3 regions of the Gluconobacter sp. OJA genome follow, and region 2 is predicted to be linked to each of the others. Evidence: predicted binding sites of a transcription regulator. Region 2 holds the regulator's gene; each other region holds the start of a gene.
What was found. The regulator LexA, encoded in region 2, represses DNA repair genes until DNA is damaged. The targets are predictions, from matches to a motif close to TGTTCTANNTANGTTC.

Region 1 (5,756 bases), 1.0 Mb from region 2:
AGTTCAGCGCAACATTGGCGTAACGCATGGACCAGGTTCCAACGGTCGTCAGGTCTTTGCGCAGAATGGCATCCAAAGGGCAGTCCGTCCGCTGGACCCCCTGCATCAGAATGCCCCAGAGTTTGAGATTGGCAGACAATGCAGCCTGCCGATCTGAGCGTGTTTTTGCGGCCGAAAGCAGCCCATTAACGTGTCTGAACGCCATGGCTTCCACTTCTCGTGGCGGAAGATAGGTGCCGGACTGGTTCTGGTATTGTGACATGCCATAGGTCATGGACATGATGCTCCTTTACAAAAGGACTGTTTCAAAAGGCTCCCGGGAAACGGGAAACTTTTGGAGCAGTTCAGGAAGGGGCGCTGGCTTTCACCAGCGCCCCGCCGACATCAACCGCGGAAGAGCGACATGATGTTGGAAGACTGCGAATTCGCAATCGAGAGCGACTGAATGGCCAGCTGCTGCTTCGTTTGCAGGGACGTAAGCTTGGCGCTTTCCGCTGCAAGATCAGCATCCGTCAGAGCACCCACACCCGTCGTCAGAGCGTCAGACAGCGTGCTGTTGGACGTCTGAAGCTGTGTAACGGTATTGGAAGCCACACCAATGCTGGAAGAAATGCGGCTCATCTTGTTGATAGCGCCCGTGACAGCAAGCTGTACAACATTCGTGCCAGTGGTGGAGGCAATCGAGACAGGTTTCTGAATGCTGGCACCCACAATGCCATCACCTAGTGTCAACGTTGTGCCCTGAGCCACGCCCGTCAGCTTGCCGCTTGAGTTTGTCAGGCCCGTGGCCGTTGCCAGTGAGGTTGTGTAGCTGGCTTCTGTTCCATCTGTTGATGTGACAGCATCGAATTTGGTTGTCTGGTTCGTCGTTGTGTTTGTAACGGTGTAAGAACCAGCGGACCCAGTGACAGTATAACCCGTCGTTGCCGTGGTAGCAGAATTTAGGGTGCCATCGGCAGCGATGCTGATCTTATGATCGCTATCCGTTGCGCCAAGAATTGCGTTGATGCTGTCAGTCATTGCCGAAGCCGCATTATCAGACAGCGGGCTGCCAGCACTTGCCACATAATTCGTGACGTTCCCGGTGCTGTCGGTAGCGGTAAGCGCTGTATGACCGTCAACATATGCTGCAGAAGACGGAATTGACAGTGTCGTCGTTGCTGCGCTGCCGTTGGACAGGTTGACGCTGGAAGAATCCAGGTTGCCGCCAGCGACTGTCAGCGTGCCGTCGTTTTCCAGCTCTGCGCCAAATCCGGCATTTCCAATGGCTGTGACAAGAGTGGAAAGTTGATCAGCCTTCGTGTTCGTCGCGGAATCCGTGCGCGCTCCGCTGATGTTGACGTCCACGATATTGGTCATGGCTTTTGCATTACCATTCGCATCGAGGTCCGCAGCCTTCGTGACGCTGTAGGCCATGTTGCCACTGGCGTCAGCTTTGGCAGAAATGGAGTCCCCGTTTTTGAGCGTATAGACCGTCGTACCGTCGGACTGACTCTTCGACGTGGCGCCATCAATGCTCAGAGCGCCGTTTGACCCAACAGTTACGGTCGCTGCCGTCGTCAGTGCATTGGAAATCGCCGATCCAACTGCTGAGGATGCCCCCTTTGCTGAGGAACCGGGCTGAGAATCCATTACAAAAGACGTCGTAATGGCTGGGTTGGCAGCAGTTGCACTGGAGGCACTTGCTGCAGACAGGTTCTTCAGTGTCAGGCTCGTCGCAGTGGTGCTGTCGCCGGTGCCCGTGATGCTCATGGCTGTGGCATCAATGGTTGCGCCCTTCATGTCTGTGCTCAGACCCTGCAAGCCCAGACCTGTCGAGGTGGCATCAGCGCCATTCAGCGTGAAGAGGTTTCCGTTGATGTCCTGAGCAGCAGAAATCTGCGTGTACTTCACACTGCTGCTGGTTGAACCGGATAGCAGGTTCACACCCTGGAAGGTCGAGTTCGAAGTCGCCACATCAACCTGGGACAGGTAGCTGCTCAGCTGGGTGTTCAGGGTATCCTGATTTTCACCGTTATTGGCAGCGTTCGTCACGGTCTCGGAAATATTGCTCAGGACGGTCGAGATAGACCCGGCCTGCGAAGAGGCCGTGCTGAGAACCTGCCCAGCGAACTGAAGACCTGTCGAGACACCGGACAGAGCCGAAATCTGGGAATTCATTGTCTGGGAAATGGCGTAAATGGCCGGGCTGTCAGAGGCGGAGCTGACGCTCTTGCCCGTGGACACGGCGTTCTGCGTCTTGCTCAGCTGGTCCGTCGTCTGGTTCAGGACCTGAAGAGCCGACATGGCGGCTGTATTTGTATTGATTGACATGGACATCGAGACATTCTCCGTCGGTGCAGTTTTGCTCCTTCACGATAGGCCTCGAATGGTTAAGGGAACCTGAATCTTCATCTTTAAAAAACGGTGACAGGGTTTGACAGGAAAGAGGCAAACAACCGGTAAATTTTAAGCAGTTCTTGCATTTTATAGACAGGAACGAAATAAGAACAATGCATGAAGAAATCTCTGTCTGAACGTCTTGCGATTCTGTCCGATGCGGCAAAGTACGATGCGTCCTGCGCGTCCAGTGGATCGACGCGCCGGGACTCTGCCAAAACAGGAGGTCTGGGCTCCACGACCGGGAACGGGATCTGTCATGCCTATACGCCGGATGGGCGTTGTATTTCGCTGCTCAAGATCCTGCTGACCAATTTCTGCGTTTATGACTGCGCCTATTGCATCAACCGCTCGTCCTCAAATGTTGAGCGGGCGAAGTTCACGCCTGATGAAGTGATCTGGCTGACGCTGGAGTTCTACCGTCGGAACTGCATTGAGGGGCTTTTCCTGTCGTCCGGGATTATCCGGTCGTCCGATCATACGATGGAGCAGCTTGTTCAGGTCGCGCGTGACCTGCGGCTCAAGCATGGTTTCCGCGGATATATCCATCTCAAAACGATCCCGGATGCGTCTCCCAAATTGCTGGAGGAAGCTGGGCTTTATGCGGATCGCTTATCGATCAACGTCGAGATGCCAACAGAAACGGGCCTGAAGGATTACGCGCCGGAGAAGGATGCCGGAAATATCCGTCGCGCGATGGGGGACATGCGTCTCAAGATTGATGCAGCCAAAGAGAAGACACATACAGGCAGGCGGGCAGGGCGCTTTTCACCGGGCGGCCAAAGCACACAAATGATCATCGGGGCAGATGCCGCGACGGATCAGGATGTTCTGGCCAGTAGCTCAGGCCTTTACGGGTCTTATGGTCTGCGCCGCGTTTACTATTCAGCCTTCAGCCCCATTCCGGATGCTTCAGCGATCCTGCCTGTGCGTAGCCCCCCGTTACAGCGAGAGCACCGGCTGTATCAGGCAGACTGGTTATTCCGGTTCTATGGCTTTGATTTTGGCGAACTGACAGCATCACGGCCCAATGGAATGCTGGATCTGGAGATTGATCCCAAGCTGGCCTGGGCTCTGGATAATCGCGCGCAGTTTCCTGTGGACCTGAATCTGGCCTCCAAGGAAATGCTGCTGCGGGTTCCTGGACTTGGGGTTCGGACCGTTGCTGCGCTGCTGTCTGCGCGAAAGCACACGACAATCCGTCTGGAAGATCTGGCGCGGCTGAACGTGTCCATTAAAAAGGTGCGTCCGTTCGTCAAGGCATCCGGATGGAGTCCTGCGCGTCTGACGGATCGTCAGGATTTGCGCACTCTTTTTCTGCCGACTCCACAGCAGATGCGGCTTCTGTAAGTGCCGGTTACCGTCAGGCTCGCGGATACCAGCGCGTTTGAAGGCTGGCGCGAAAAGGCCAGAATGGCGCTTCAGCGTGACATTCCTCCAGACCAGATCCTCTGGCGCTATCCTGAGGCCGATCTGGATCTTTTTCACGCGGCTGAAAATCAGACGTTTGAGGGTGAAGTCGTGCGGGATGTTCGCCTCAAAGCGTCGAGCCTGCCCCTTTTGAAAGATGTTCTCTGCCACTCCAGTGCTGAGCGGTTCGCATTAGCTTATCGGCTGCTCTGGCGTCTTCAGAGTGATCCGAACCTGTTGTCGGTGGTGATAGATCAGGATGTGGCGCAGGCGCGTCGAATGGTGCATCAGGTTCGCCGAGCGGCCCATAAAATGACGGCTTTTGTGCGCTTCCGGGAGCAGGGAACGTCGGAGACGGGTCGGCGGCGTTTTCTTTCCTGGTTTGAGCCGGACCATCATGTGCTGGAAAAAGTCTCTTCTTTTTTCGCGGGCCGTTTCGCAGATATGGACTGGATGATCCTGACGCCGCGCGGCTCTCTGCGATGGGATGGCGAGACGGTACATTGCTCTTTCGAGCCCTGTGAAAAACAGGTGCTTGATGATGACGTGGATCAGCTCTGGCAGACCTATTACGCCTCGACTTTCAATCCTGCCCGTGTCCGGACGAAAGCGATGCGCAATGAAATGCCGCGGCGTTACTGGCATAACCTGCCAGAGGCGAACCGGATTCCCCATCTGGTGGCTCAGGCGGAAAAACGCGTGGCTGAAATGGCAGCGCAGGAGGCTCTTCCCGCGCCTAAATTTCATCAGGCTCTGCAGATTCGCCAGAAAGCCGTTCCAGCTGCGGTGCCGACAGCAGGCAGTTGGGCAGATCTGAAGCAGCAAATTCGCACCTGTCAGGCCTGCTCGCTTCACTGCCATGCTACGCAGGCGGTCTTGGGGGAGGGGCCTGAGACGGCAAAAATCATGCTGGTCGGTGAGCAGCCGGGCGATCAGGAAGATCTGGCTGGGCGTCCTTTTGTCGGTCCCGCAGGCTCTCTTTTAAAGGAGTGTATGGCGGAGGCGGGCGTTGAACCCCAGGCCCTCTACATGACGAATGCTGTAAAGCATTTCCGGTTCACCACGCGGGGCAGACGGCGCATTCACCAGACGCCTGGCGCTGAGCATGTTCAGGCGTGTCAGCCCTGGCTGCGGCAGGAAATAGCCTTGGTTCGGCCACAGCTTGTCGTGACGCTTGGGGCGACAGCATTGCGCGCAGTTGCGGGGCCTTCGGCTCAATTGAAAGACTTTCGGGGGCTGATGCGTGAGGACGCGCAAGGCGGACACCGTCATCTGAGCCTCGCTCATCCATCATGGATTCTGCGTCTGGGACCAACCGAGCAGGCCGAGCAGGAACGTCAGCGCTTGATTGAAGGTCTGAGAAAGATGCAGACCGCCCTTTAAGGGCAACATTCTGTTCAGGCGTTGCGTGGAGACCCTTTCAGGATAAGAAAATTTCGTCTCACGGATGAGCGGGCGCAAGGAAAAATCTTCCCGGCCTGAAAGGAAACGCATCAGTTTTTTCCGGCTTGAAGACGGCCATACAATATGTCATGGATGACCGAACCGATCGGTCAATCGGCCTTTTCATGAGGCCATTTCATTCAGCCGGTCACTTCGGACAGACCCGTTTAAAGCGAGAGAGACGATATGGCGCAGGGCGACCAAGCGCAGGCCGAACAGCAGTCCGGAGCGTCCGGAAAACCGCAGAAAAAGCGCAATCCCCTTGTACGGGTGCTCTTGATCTGTCTGGTTGTTCTGGTGCTGGTAGGGATTGGTTCATACCTCTTCCTGACCCGCAATAACATCGAGACGGACGACGCCTATACGGCCGGTCGCAAGATCGCCATTGCGCCGCACGTGAACGGGTATGTGACGCAGCTGCTGGTGAACGATAACCAGTATGTGCATCGCGGTGATCTTCTGCTGACCATTGATGACCGCGACTACGCGGCATCCCTGCACAAGGCACAGGCGTCAATCCAGCA
Region 2 (5,756 bases):
TCCATTGAGCGCCATTGTTGATATCACCGCCCGCGAGATCCTGGACAGCCGTGGTAACCCAACCGTTGAGGTTGAGGTTGAGCTGTCGTCTGGTGCCCGCGGTCGCGCCGCAGTTCCTTCCGGTGCTTCCACTGGTGCCCACGAAGCCGTTGAGCTGCGTGACGGGGACAAGTCCCGTTACAACGGCAAAGGTGTTCTGAAGGCCTGTGGTTTTGTCGAAGACGAAATCCTTGAAGTGCTGCAGGGTGCCGAATCCGAAGATCAGATCGCAATCGACAATGCGATGATCGAGCTGGATGGCACACCGAACAAGTCCCGCATTGGTGCGAATGCAATTCTCGGCGTTTCCCTCGCGGTTGCCAAGGCGACGGCAGAAGAGCTGGAGTTGCCGCTCTATCGCTATGTCGGTGGCGTTTTCGCACACACACTTCCGGTTCCCATGATGAACATCGTGAATGGTGGCGAACACGCGGATAACCCGATCGACATTCAGGAATTCATGATCCAGCCCGTTGGTGCGCCGACGTTGGCTGATGCCGTGCGCATGGGTTCTGAAATCTTCGCCGCTCTCAAGAAGGGTCTGTCTGCTGCTGGTCACAACACCAATGTTGGTGATGAGGGCGGGTTTGCTCCGGGTCTGAAGTCTGCCGATGAAGCTCTGAGCTTCATTACGAAGTCTGTTGAGGCTGCTGGGTATCGTCCAGGCGATGACGTGACGTTTGCCCTCGATTGTGCAGCGACCGAGTTCTACAGCAACGGCCGTTATAACCTGAAGGGTGAAGGCAAAGAGTTCGACTCTTCAGGCATGATCTCCTACCTCGAAGATCTCGCCAAGAAGTATCCGATTGTCTCCATTGAAGATGGTCTGGCTGAGGATGACTGGGAAGGCTGGGCTGAGCTGACGTCCCGTCTGGGTGATCGTCTCCAGCTTGTTGGTGATGATCTGTTCGTGACCAATCCTGAGCGCCTTCGTCGCGGTATCAAGGCCAAGACAGCGAACTCCCTGCTCGTGAAGGTCAATCAGATCGGCACGCTGACCGAGACGCTGGAAGCAGTCGAGACAGCCCACAAGGCTGGCTACACCTGCGTTATGAGCCACCGTTCTGGTGAAACTGAAGACGCTGTGATCGCAGATCTTGCTGTTGCTACGAACTGTGGTCAGATCAAGACGGGTTCCCTCTCCCGCTCTGACCGTACGGCTAAGTACAATCAGCTGATCCGTATTGAGCAGCAGCTCGGAAGCGCAGCCCGTTATGCGGGTCGCAGCATTCTGAAGTCCGCCTGATCAACAAACGCCGGCCTCCATTCAGGAGGCCGGTTTTATGTATGTGCTAAAATAATCTACTGCCTTGAACAACAGTGATTGTTTCGCAGCCTCTCTCTGAGCTACATTGATGGGAAGTTTTCAAGCCAAGGGAGCCTGTTACCCCGCGTGAGACCCGTCAGACTTATCAAACGTGCCATCCGCGCGGTTGCTCCCCCTGTGCTCTTTCTGTCACTGACCGCTTATTTCGGGTGGAACGCCCTTCACGGCGCTCATGGTATCCGTGCCTATCAGGATCAGCTTGTGCTTCAGCAGCAGGCTATCCAGGCGCAGCAGGATGCCAAGGATGAGCAGGCGGTGTGGCACCGTCGAGTGCTGGCTCTGAAAGAGAAGGCTCTTGATGCTGACATTCTGGATGAGCGTTCCCGTGCCATGCTCAATCTGACGCGTAACGGTGATATCGTTATCCCCTACGATCCGCACGACAAACTATTTTAAGAGCCGTTCTCGGCTCTTTTTTTATGTTCGGGAAAGTCTATTCGTCAGAAATTGAGCCAATAAAAAAGGCGACCCGAAGGCCGCCTTTTTTAACGTCGTATGATCCGCGAGATCTTACTTGATCTTGGCTTCGCGGAAGGTCACGTGCTTGCGGGCAACCGGGTCATACTTACGGACTTCCATCTTGCCCGTAGCAGAACGTGCGTTCTTCTTCGTGACGTAGAAGTAGCCGGTGTCAGCCGACGAGACGAGACGGATCTGAATAACGTTGCTTTTTCCCATGATACCCTCGGGCTTGCGCCGTCCTGATGCCGCTCGCAAGTGCCAAAGCAGCAGGTTGATCTAGTTCGGCGCAACATGCTGATTTGTATGTCCTAGGTCAAGGCTTTCTGAAGAAAATCCAGGGATAAGGTGCATTTTTCCGCAAAAACCGGGGTTTTTAGCCAGATAAAAGCTTTGTTGATGCCTGGTAGATGTTCTTGCAGGTGGACGAACGGGAACCTATAAGGAACAAAAGAGCGTCGCATAAGTTTATGCAGTGTCTCAATCTTCAGATTTTGCCTCCACCGAGGTGCATGGGAGCGCCTGTATGCTGACGCGTAAGCAGCACCAGCTTTTGCTATACATTGACGAACATCTTCGGCGGACGGGCTATTCCCCTTCCTTCGATGAAATGAAGGACGCCCTCGAACTTCGTTCCAAATCAGGAATTCATCGCCTCATCTCCGCCCTTGAAGAGCGTGGCTTTCTGAGACGGCATCACCATCGTGCAAGAGCGCTTGAAGTTCTGCGTTTGCCGCATATGGGGCTTGAGGCCCCGGTTGTGGATGCTGTGGCTAATCCGGCGCCTTTCGTTCCAACAGTTGTTGAGGGTGGTCGTCAGGATCTTCCCGGGACATTTTCTGAGGCGCCCCGCTCTCCCGTTGAGAACACAAGCGTTCAGCTTCCACTTTACGGACGTATTGCTGCCGGCCTCCCTATTGAGGCCTTGCAGGATGATAGCGCACAGATTCAGGTGCCATCGTCCCTGCTCGGCACCGGAGAGCATTATGCTCTTACAGTCGCGGGTGATTCCATGATTGAAGCTGGCATTTTGGACGGAGATGTTGCCATCATCCGGCGCGGCGAAGTGGCGGATAATGGTCAGATCGTTGTTGCGCTGATTGATGATCAGGAAGTGACGCTCAAGAAGCTGCGCCGTCGTGGTTCTACGATTGCTCTGGAAGCCGCTAATCGGGAATACGAGACACGTATTCTGCCTGCTGCGCGCGTGCGCATACAGGGACGGCTGGTCGCCCTTTTCAGGCAGTACTAAGAAAACCGCCTTGCCGGATTAATGCTCCGGCAAGGCAGATAATTTCTGATGATTATTTATTGGGAACTGACGGCACGCCGCGTACAACGCGGACTTTACCATCCGGAGCAATAAGCGTGCTCGTTCCATCCCCATTCGGGATGATGATGGTTTTGTCAGGGTTTTTGTTCAGGAAACGACCAGCATTATCCGGAACGCTAGTGGGAAGCGTCGGGACAAAGTGACTGCGATCTTCTGACACACCACGCATCGCATCGATTTTTTCACCGACGGACATGGTGTCGCCTGGCTTCATTTGAGGGCCAGAGACGCCGAGAGCACCGGTACCAGCAATGCCACCGCCCATGAAATTCTTGTCGAGCGTTGCACCGCCAAAATACGTAGCCGGATCGCCAAGAGACTTATTAAAGACGCTGTCAGGGTTCACAACATCTTTGAGGGTTGGCAGAGGCTGAGGTGAGCCGGGCCACATGTTCCCGCCTTCTGGCAGGATTGGTGCAGCTGCTACGAATTCACCGCGTGCCCTGCGAAGGTTTTCACTATCGCCATGGGGAGCATTAGGGTTGCTTCCCGACCACAGCGCGGTGTCATTGAAAAACTTGCCCATGCCCGCACAGCCGCTCAGGGCCAGAGGTAATGCCAGTAGAGCGGCCTTACGCATTGTGTACTCCCATAAGGTCGATCCCTGAACTTTACCTGTCATCGATTAAAAGCGCCAGATGACGAGCTGATAACTGCAATAATAATCACAGATAGTCCAGATCAGGAGACGATCTTTGAGGACTTGCGAGGCTCAGAGGCCATCATTCTGGAAAGTCCGGCGGTGAGATAGCCCCACCCACTTAGAACTGTTGGAATAACTGAAACCCAGAGAAGAATACCGCCGATTAGTGTGGCCGGCAGGAATGAAAGATGAAGCGTAGCCGCAGCTTTGTCTCCGCCAATCAGGAAACCGATCGCAACCATCTGAATTCCGGTCTTCCATTTTGCAAGGCGGGTGGATGGAAGGGTTGCGCGTTGGGAGGCCATGTATTCACGCAAGCCACTGACCAGAATCTCGCGTAGCATGATGATGATGGCTGCGTAGAGCGAATACACTGGAAGTGTGGTCAGGCCAGCGAGTGCGAGCAACAACGCACCGACAAGAAGCTTGTCGGCAATCGGATCCATCATCCGACCCAGTTCGGATAGCATTTGCCATTTCCGTGCCAGAGCACCATCCAGATAATCCGTAATGCAGGCAGCCGTGTACACAACGCAGGCTGCGACGTTACCGAGTGCGGAATGCAGCGCCAGCAGGGCAACCAGAACAGGAATGGCCGCAATACGGAGCAGAGTCAGGACGTTTGGCAGATCAGTCAGCATCACGAAGCAGTCTAGAACAGTTTATCCGTCTCCGGTATGCGCCAATCCGCTCTGAATGTGTGTATTTTTTATGCCAAGGCAGCGTTCAGGGCGTGACCTCACGGAATTGTCAGCTCTGTGTCCGAAGCCATTCGGGATGAAAGTGCCCGTAGATGGCTCTGGCCGTTCCAGAGCTGATTCCGGGCGCAGTTTCAAGCTCTTCGAGACTGGCCTGTCGCACGGTCTTGGCTGACCCGAAGTGATTCAGAAGCGCCTTCTTGCGGGCACCTCCGATTCCCGGAACATCATCCAGTTCAGATTTCCGAAGTCCTTTGGAGCGCCCTGCCCTGTGTGTCGTAATCGCGAAACGGTGGGCTTCGTCTCTCAGGCGTTGAAGATAATAGAGAACCGGATCACGAGGTGGGAGCTGGAACGGTGGCTGTGTTTCAGTGAAAAACCATTCGCGTCCAGCATCACGATCCGGGCCCTTGGCGATTGCCACAATGGGAATTCCCGTAACGCCAAGGTCTGCCAATACGTTGCGCACTGCATTGAACTGACCCAGGCCGCCGTCAATTAGCAGCAGATCTGGCCAGTCTTCAGATCGTTCTCCATCTTCCCTGTTTTTTCCGAAGCGGCGTTCCATGACTTCCCGCATCATGCCGAAGTCATCACCGGGAGTGACCGGGCCCTTGATGGCGTATTTTCTATAGGAGCGCTTTTCAAAACCTTCTGGCCCACCCACAACCATGACGCCATAAGGTGCCTGACCCATGATGTGTGAATTATCGTAGGTTTCGATCCGCTGGGGTGTTTCAGCGAGGCTGAAAACCTTCGCGACGCCCTCTAGAAGTTTGCGCTGTCCGGTATTCTCCGCGAGCTTTCGCTCCAGTGCTTCACGCGCGTTCAGAGTGGCGTGATCTACGACACTTTTCTTTTCGCCGCGTTGAGGACAGACAACCTCGACTTTCTGCTCCCTCTTGATGCTGAGGGCCTCTTCGACGAGCTTCTGTTCCGAGATCTCCTGATTTACCAGGATGACAGGTGGTGGAGGCTTGTTGTCATAGAACTGAATGAGGAAGGCGGAGAGCACGTCAGCCGGGGTCTCTTCCTCCGCATGCACGGGATAGAAAGCACGGTTGCCGTTATTGCGGCTTCCACGGATGAAAAAGACCTGAATGCAGGTTTGCCCTGCGGTCTGCCAGATTGCCACGATGTCTGCATCGTGAATGGAAGCAGGATTAATGATGCCTGAATTCTGAATGCTGGAAAATCCACGGATGCGGTCCCGAATGGCTGCAGCCCGCTCATATTCCATGGCTTCGGAGGCGCGTT
Region 3 (5,756 bases), on a different contig from region 2:
TATCGTAGCATCGCCCTGCAACAACGTAGTGTCCCGGCTTCATGTAGGCGGGAACGTCATGGGAAATCCGATAGGCCGCACCCGCGATGAGAAAGGCAAAAGCCCCTCCCACGCCAAGAAGAATTTTACTGCGTCTGGACAGTTTCAACACGCAATGATCCGATATCAACTACGGGGGAATAATGCTGCAGGCTGATGCGTCACCAGCGTTACACCCTGCATCGTATGGCCAGTTTCAAAAACAAGAGACGAGGCGCCACGATGGGGTAACTCCTGATAATTACTGAAAGAGGCAGGACTGTTTCCCGAGAAACCGGAACGTGTAAAGTCCTGCAACAGGGGCGCACCCAGGCTTTTCGTCAGGTCCTGCGACAGGAGAGACGGAGCATTGAAGCCGGGCGCAGCTGTTCCGGGAGACCGAACTGTTGAGGCGCTCATCCTTCCAAATGACACATCGCTTGCCAGGCCCTGTTTTCCGTTAGCAAGACTGACCGCTGACTGGGCCGTCACGGTATTTCCATTTTCCGTGATAAAAGTGGGCCTGCTGGTAAGCGAGATGGAGCTGACACCGGCCTGATCCAAGGATATGCTAGTATCCCTGCTACCGTCACCTGGTATCGACAGGGACAGTGCGTTCCATTCCTGATCCTGTGCCGAAATGATACCATCATGATTACTGTCGAGATGGTCGAGCGCGGCAAAGTCACGAACGGGCGCCAGTTGGTTTCCCTCACCCTGGACAAGGACACCCTCGCCAGGCGTAATCCAACCCGTTTCATTTCCATCAGTGAAATGATGAGAGGCTGTTGATGAGACCGTATGCAGCTGATCATTCTTATAGGAAATTACGATCGGATCCCAACTGTCTTCTTCATAGATATCGTCGTAAACCCACGATCCGTCATCATCAATTCCGTTCCCGATAAGCCCTGGCGAATCTGTGGTTATAATTTCCGGCCCTCCGGATTCTCCTGCTATGGGACCGTCCGGATCGTTGCTCACTGTAATCCGTGTCCCGCCTGCCTGAGGATAGGTTATTACGACCGGCTGGCCGGGAGCTGCGAAAACGGGCTTACCGTCCGGTCCTAAAGGTGCGGCATTCTGATTATTGGGATCTGGTGTCGGGATAGGATCGGCCGGAACAGGAGAGGCCGGACCAGGAGAGGCTGAAGGGGGCACATCAACAGGAGCAGCGTTAGTCGTGGGTTCTTCGGAAGTAGTTTGGTCTTCAAAACCGGTGTTTCCCAAAGGTTGTTGAATATTTTGTCCCGACACCCCTGAAAGAATGTCATTTTTTGCCCAGACTTCAACATTGTTACCCGCTTGAGTAACGGTAACGTGAGTATTGTCCTCGTTGAAAAGAATTTTACTATTTCCGTTAACGGTGCCGGAACTATTTCCGCCGAATGCCGCTACTGAACTCAATCCGGCTCCATTAAACGTATTGTTCTGTCCGTTAATAAAGGTTGTAGAATTTCCGCTAGGATTAATCGTGTTATCGTCGCCGTTGGCCGTGAAGGACTGGTTCGTGCTTCCGCCCATAAGCACTTTGGTCCCGTTTCCGGTAATGGAATCATTCGTACCCCAGACATAGGTGGTATTGCCCGCCTGAGAAAGGTAGGCATTAGAATTGTCGGCCAGAAGGTGGACGATTTGACCCGTGCCATTAACCTGAGCGGAGGAGTTTGCACCAATCGCGGCTACACTCCCGTTAGTCCCGTTGAAGGTATTGTTTTGTCCGTTAATAAAGGTTGTAGAATTTCCACTCGGATTGATCGAGTTATCGTTGCCGTTTGCTGTAAAGGACTGACTTTGCCCTGGGTCGACCGTGTTGCCGCCCATGAGGACTTTGGTTCCATTTCCAGAAATGGAATCATTCGTACCCCAGACATAGGTGGTATTGCCCGCCTGAGAAAGGTTGGCATTAGAATTGTCGGCCAGAAGGTGGACGATTTGACCCGTGCCATTAACCTGAGCGGAGGAGTTTGCACCAATCGCGGCTACACTCCCGTTAGTCCCGTTGAAGGTATTGTTTTGTCCGTTAATAAAGGTTGTAGAATTTCCACTCGGATTGATCGAGTTATCGTTGCCGTTTGCTGTAAAGGACTGACTTTGCCCTGGGTCGACCGTGTTGCCGCCCATGAGGACTTTGGTTCCATTTCCAGAAATGGAATCATTCGTACCCCAGACATAGGTGGTATTGCCCGCCTGAGAAAGGTTGGCATTAGAATTGTCGGCCAGAAGGTGGACGATTTGACCCGTGCCATTAACCTGAGCGGAGGAGTTTGCACCAATCGCGGCCACACTTCCATTAGTACCATTATACGTGTTGTTCTGTCCGTTGATAAATGTTTTTGATCCTGAACTGGAATTTATGGTATTATTTTTACCGGAAACAGAAATCGTACTTCCATCAAGAATATTCGCAACTCTGTTGTTATTGCCATTTATAGTTGTGATGTCCGGAGAAGCTACAATAACATTTGCATTTTGTGATGATATAGATTGATTTCCTCTAAAAACGTATTCAGTTGGAATGTTACCTTGATTGCCACTCATGTTTGAAACTTGACCGTTCGAAGATACAGTATAACTGTCCGTCTTTCCGTTCTGAACAAGTGTATACTCTGTCAGGTCTCCCGCATGTGATTGCGAGACCAGGAGTTCTCCACCGCCCTTCACTAAATACGTTCCGGCAGACAGGATGGCCCGTTCGCCCACCTGTGTACCTATTCCTAGGTCACTCCAGAATTGGGAGAAGTTCGAAACAAGGGGCGTACCCCCCTGCGAATGGTATAAATATTGCCCCAGTGCAGTTTGGGCGCCGATTAATCCGGCATCCATCAAATTGGCGATTGCCTCTGTCTGGGCTCCAATGGATTGATCTTTAATATATTGTGATTGAGTTGTTACATCGCGCAAGTCTTCACTGGTTGCATTAGGAATCCAGGTTCCATTTTGCAGTGCCGGCTCGTAGCCACTCCAGTGCACTGGATCCACGTTCAGTGCTTGATATGTATCAATATGAAATTGCGTAATTTGTGCAATACTTGCAGGCGCGCCAGAATTGATATCAATAGTTCTCATATCTGCTTGTGCAAGTTTTACCATCATCTGCTCGGTTTTTAACCCAACAGATTCTCCGGATTTAACACCTGCCTGCATATTGGCATTGGCTGTTATTCCGTTCATTCCAATATTCAAGGCAACGGAATAAGCTATAGTTGGGTAAGCCGAGAGACCATAACTGGACTGATCAGAGTAAAATTTGGCTACGTCCTGCTGGACCAGGTTCGCAGATGCATTGTTGTTATAATCCTGGTTGACGGCATTTATATCTGCCCGCAACTGAGTCAATTGTTGTGAAGAATAGGTTTTCAGCGTTGGATCCGGCATGGGCACACTCCAGAAAATTATTTATTGCAAAACAATTCCTTGGTGTTTCATCTTGTTACAAAGGCCACAAGGTGAAATACATTAAATAATCGTAATTGTATGAACTTTTCCGATTAACCGTAACCTTCCCATAAGGTCTCGATCTGGGCTTAAGCCGCCGTCACGAGGATATCTGGTCGAATGTGTGTGCGACCTAGACCCCCTTTTCGGAGCTGTTAGCCGATCAGGCGATGCAAAGTTTTCATTGCTTTTCACAAAAGTTGAGAGGGAGAACACAGGAGAGGCGTGCAAAGGGTCGTAATGCTCTGAAAGCAGAGCCATTTTGTGGAGAATAGGAAAGGGAAGCCGCCTTTTATCGCAATGTTCTCTCTTAAAAATTAACTTGCGTCCCGCGTTCGTTTGTTCTCTTTCTGTTCTCGTTAAGGAGAACAGTCATGACTTCGAACGCGCTGGCGCGTCTGCGCGAGCAGGTCCGATGCCTGGAGCGTCGGAGCCTGCATCATTCCCCCTTCCGGGTGCTGCCAACAGGCCTGCAACCGGTCGATAATCATCTGGGTGGTGGCCTCAAAACCGCCAGCCTGCATGACATCCTGGTGCCCGATCCGCTCGAGATCGGAGCCAGCCTCGCCCTGCTTCTGCCTCTGCTCGCGCGCAGTGGCCAGCCTGTTTTTTGGCTGGGGGCGGTTCCCCCTCAGCTTCATGCCTGGGGACTGCGTCAGACCGGGATGTCGCTCCGGCACCTGATCTGCGTTGAGAGCGATGACACCAGTGTTCTGGCCGTCGCCGAGGACATCCTGCGCGGTCCCGAGCGCGCCCTTGTCGTGATATCCGGTCCGCATATTCCCTCCCTGACAGAAGTGCGTCGTCTGAACCTCGCCGCCGAAAGCAGCGGGAATACCGGCTTCTTCCTGCGCCCTGTCAGCACCTCCCGCTCCTGCGGAAAAGACCCCTGTGCCTGCGCCACACGCTGGCAGGTTACTTCTCATCCTTCAGCCCCTCTCTGTCTGCCGGGACAGGTTCTGCCGCTTCCCGGCCCCCGCCGTCTTTCCGTCTCGCTGTTGCGGGTGCGTGGAGGACGTCCTGCCCACTGGCTCCTCGACTGTCCTGATCATGCGCCGTTTTCTCGCCCTGTGGCTTCCCTTCTGGCGCACCGAGCGCCTCCAGCTCTGCCAGCCGGATCATTACCCTCCCGGTCGCCCGCTTGTCGTGCACGCGCCTGAGCACAACCGCCAGACGCTCACGGCCGTCAATCCGGTGGCACTGGCGGCAGGGCTAAGACCCGGCCAGCCCCTGGCCCAGGCACGCAGCCTTGTGCCGGATCTGTTGTGCGCCGAACAGGACAACGAAGCCGATAACGAGGCCTTGTCAGCGCTGTGTTCCTGGCTGCTGTGGCTGTCGCCCCTGCCCGCTCTGGATGTGCCCGATGGCCTTTATAGCGACACAACCGGCTGTGCTCATCTCTATGGCGGCGAGGAGGCGATGTTGTCTCTCGTCCGGACGCGTCTTTCCGAAAAAGGTCATGTCTGCTCTCTCGCTTTGAGTGACAGTGCAGCGGCCTCGCGCGTTCTGGCACGCTCCCGCCTCGACCGGGCCTGTGTCATTCCGCCCGGTCAGCAGAAACAGGCTCTGGACCGACTGCCTTGCTCGGCCCTTCCGATTGCCCCGGAGACAGCATCCCATCTCAATCGCCTGGGACTGACAACCATTGGTGCGCTTGCGGCCCTTCCCCGCGCGCCTTTGGCCAAACGGTTCGGCGCGGAGCTTCTCACCTGTCTGGACGAAGCCCTTGGCCGTCAGACCAGGCCGCTGAACGTAGTTCAGGTGCGGGACCGGATCTCGCTCTCGCGCTCGCTTGTCGAACCTGTCGGCACGGCCGAGGCGATTGCGACCGTGATCGAGGCTCTTGTGCCGGAAGCCTGCGCCCTGCTCTCCCGTCGTGGTGAAGGCGCACGGCAGATCGATTTTCTCTGTGTGCGTGTCGACAGCACAGTCCAGGCCATCCGGGTGGGCACGTCCGATCCGACCTCGGATACGCCCCGCATCCTCCGTCTTCTCAAGGATCAGATTTCCCGGATTGAGCCCGGTTTTGGCATCGAGGCTGTCACGTTGACGATCAGCGCCAGCGAGCCCATGGAGGCCGGCCCGGATCGCCCGGTGCTCTCAGACCCGGAGGACTGTCAGGCGGACACACTGCCCGCGAGCCTCGTCGACCGGCTGATCAACCGCCCCGGGATCACATCCGTCTATCAGCTCGCGCCCCGGTTTTCCGCCTGGCCTGAAGACGGCCAGTCTCGCGTTTCTCCAGGCGACATGGCAAAACCGGCTCTCGCGAGCCAGATGCTCTGGGCGCGGCCGAACAT

Region 1: a site for LexA is predicted at 2,477-2,492, ahead of ABDK75_RS01940 (putative DNA modification/repair radical SAM protein). Genes of this name have one in related genera too.
Region 3: a site for LexA is predicted at 3,797-3,812, ahead of ABDK75_RS14895 (ImuA family protein). Genes of this name have one in related genera too.

What each region holds. Positions count from the first base shown of each region.
Region 1 is NZ_JBDIWI010000001.1:414,431-420,186, forward strand. Features, by position in the region: gene ABDK75_RS01930 (flagellar biosynthesis regulator FlaF) at 1-280, opposite strand, end outside; gene ABDK75_RS01935 (flagellin) at 385-2,313, opposite strand; gene ABDK75_RS01940 (putative DNA modification/repair radical SAM protein) at 2,497-3,729, shown strand; gene ABDK75_RS01945 (UdgX family uracil-DNA binding protein) at 3,730-5,172, shown strand; gene ABDK75_RS01950 (HlyD family secretion protein) at 5,419-5,756, shown strand, end outside.
Region 2 is NZ_JBDIWI010000001.1:1,440,002-1,445,757, forward strand. Features, by position in the region: gene eno (phosphopyruvate hydratase) at 5-1,285, shown strand; gene ABDK75_RS06835 (septation inhibitor protein) at 1,433-1,762, shown strand; gene rpmG (50S ribosomal protein L33) at 1,877-2,044, opposite strand; gene lexA (transcriptional repressor LexA) at 2,352-3,077, shown strand; gene ABDK75_RS06850 (hypothetical protein) at 3,130-3,738, opposite strand; gene pgsA (CDP-diacylglycerol--glycerol-3-phosphate 3-phosphatidyltransferase) at 3,840-4,442, opposite strand; gene uvrC (excinuclease ABC subunit UvrC) at 4,552-5,756, opposite strand, start outside.
Region 3 is NZ_JBDIWI010000003.1:176,484-182,239, reverse strand. Features, by position in the region: gene ABDK75_RS14905 (hypothetical protein) at 1-151, opposite strand, end outside; gene ABDK75_RS14900 (hypothetical protein) at 166-3,396, opposite strand; gene ABDK75_RS14895 (ImuA family protein) at 3,831-4,616, shown strand; gene ABDK75_RS14890 (DNA polymerase Y family protein) at 4,507-5,756, shown strand, end outside.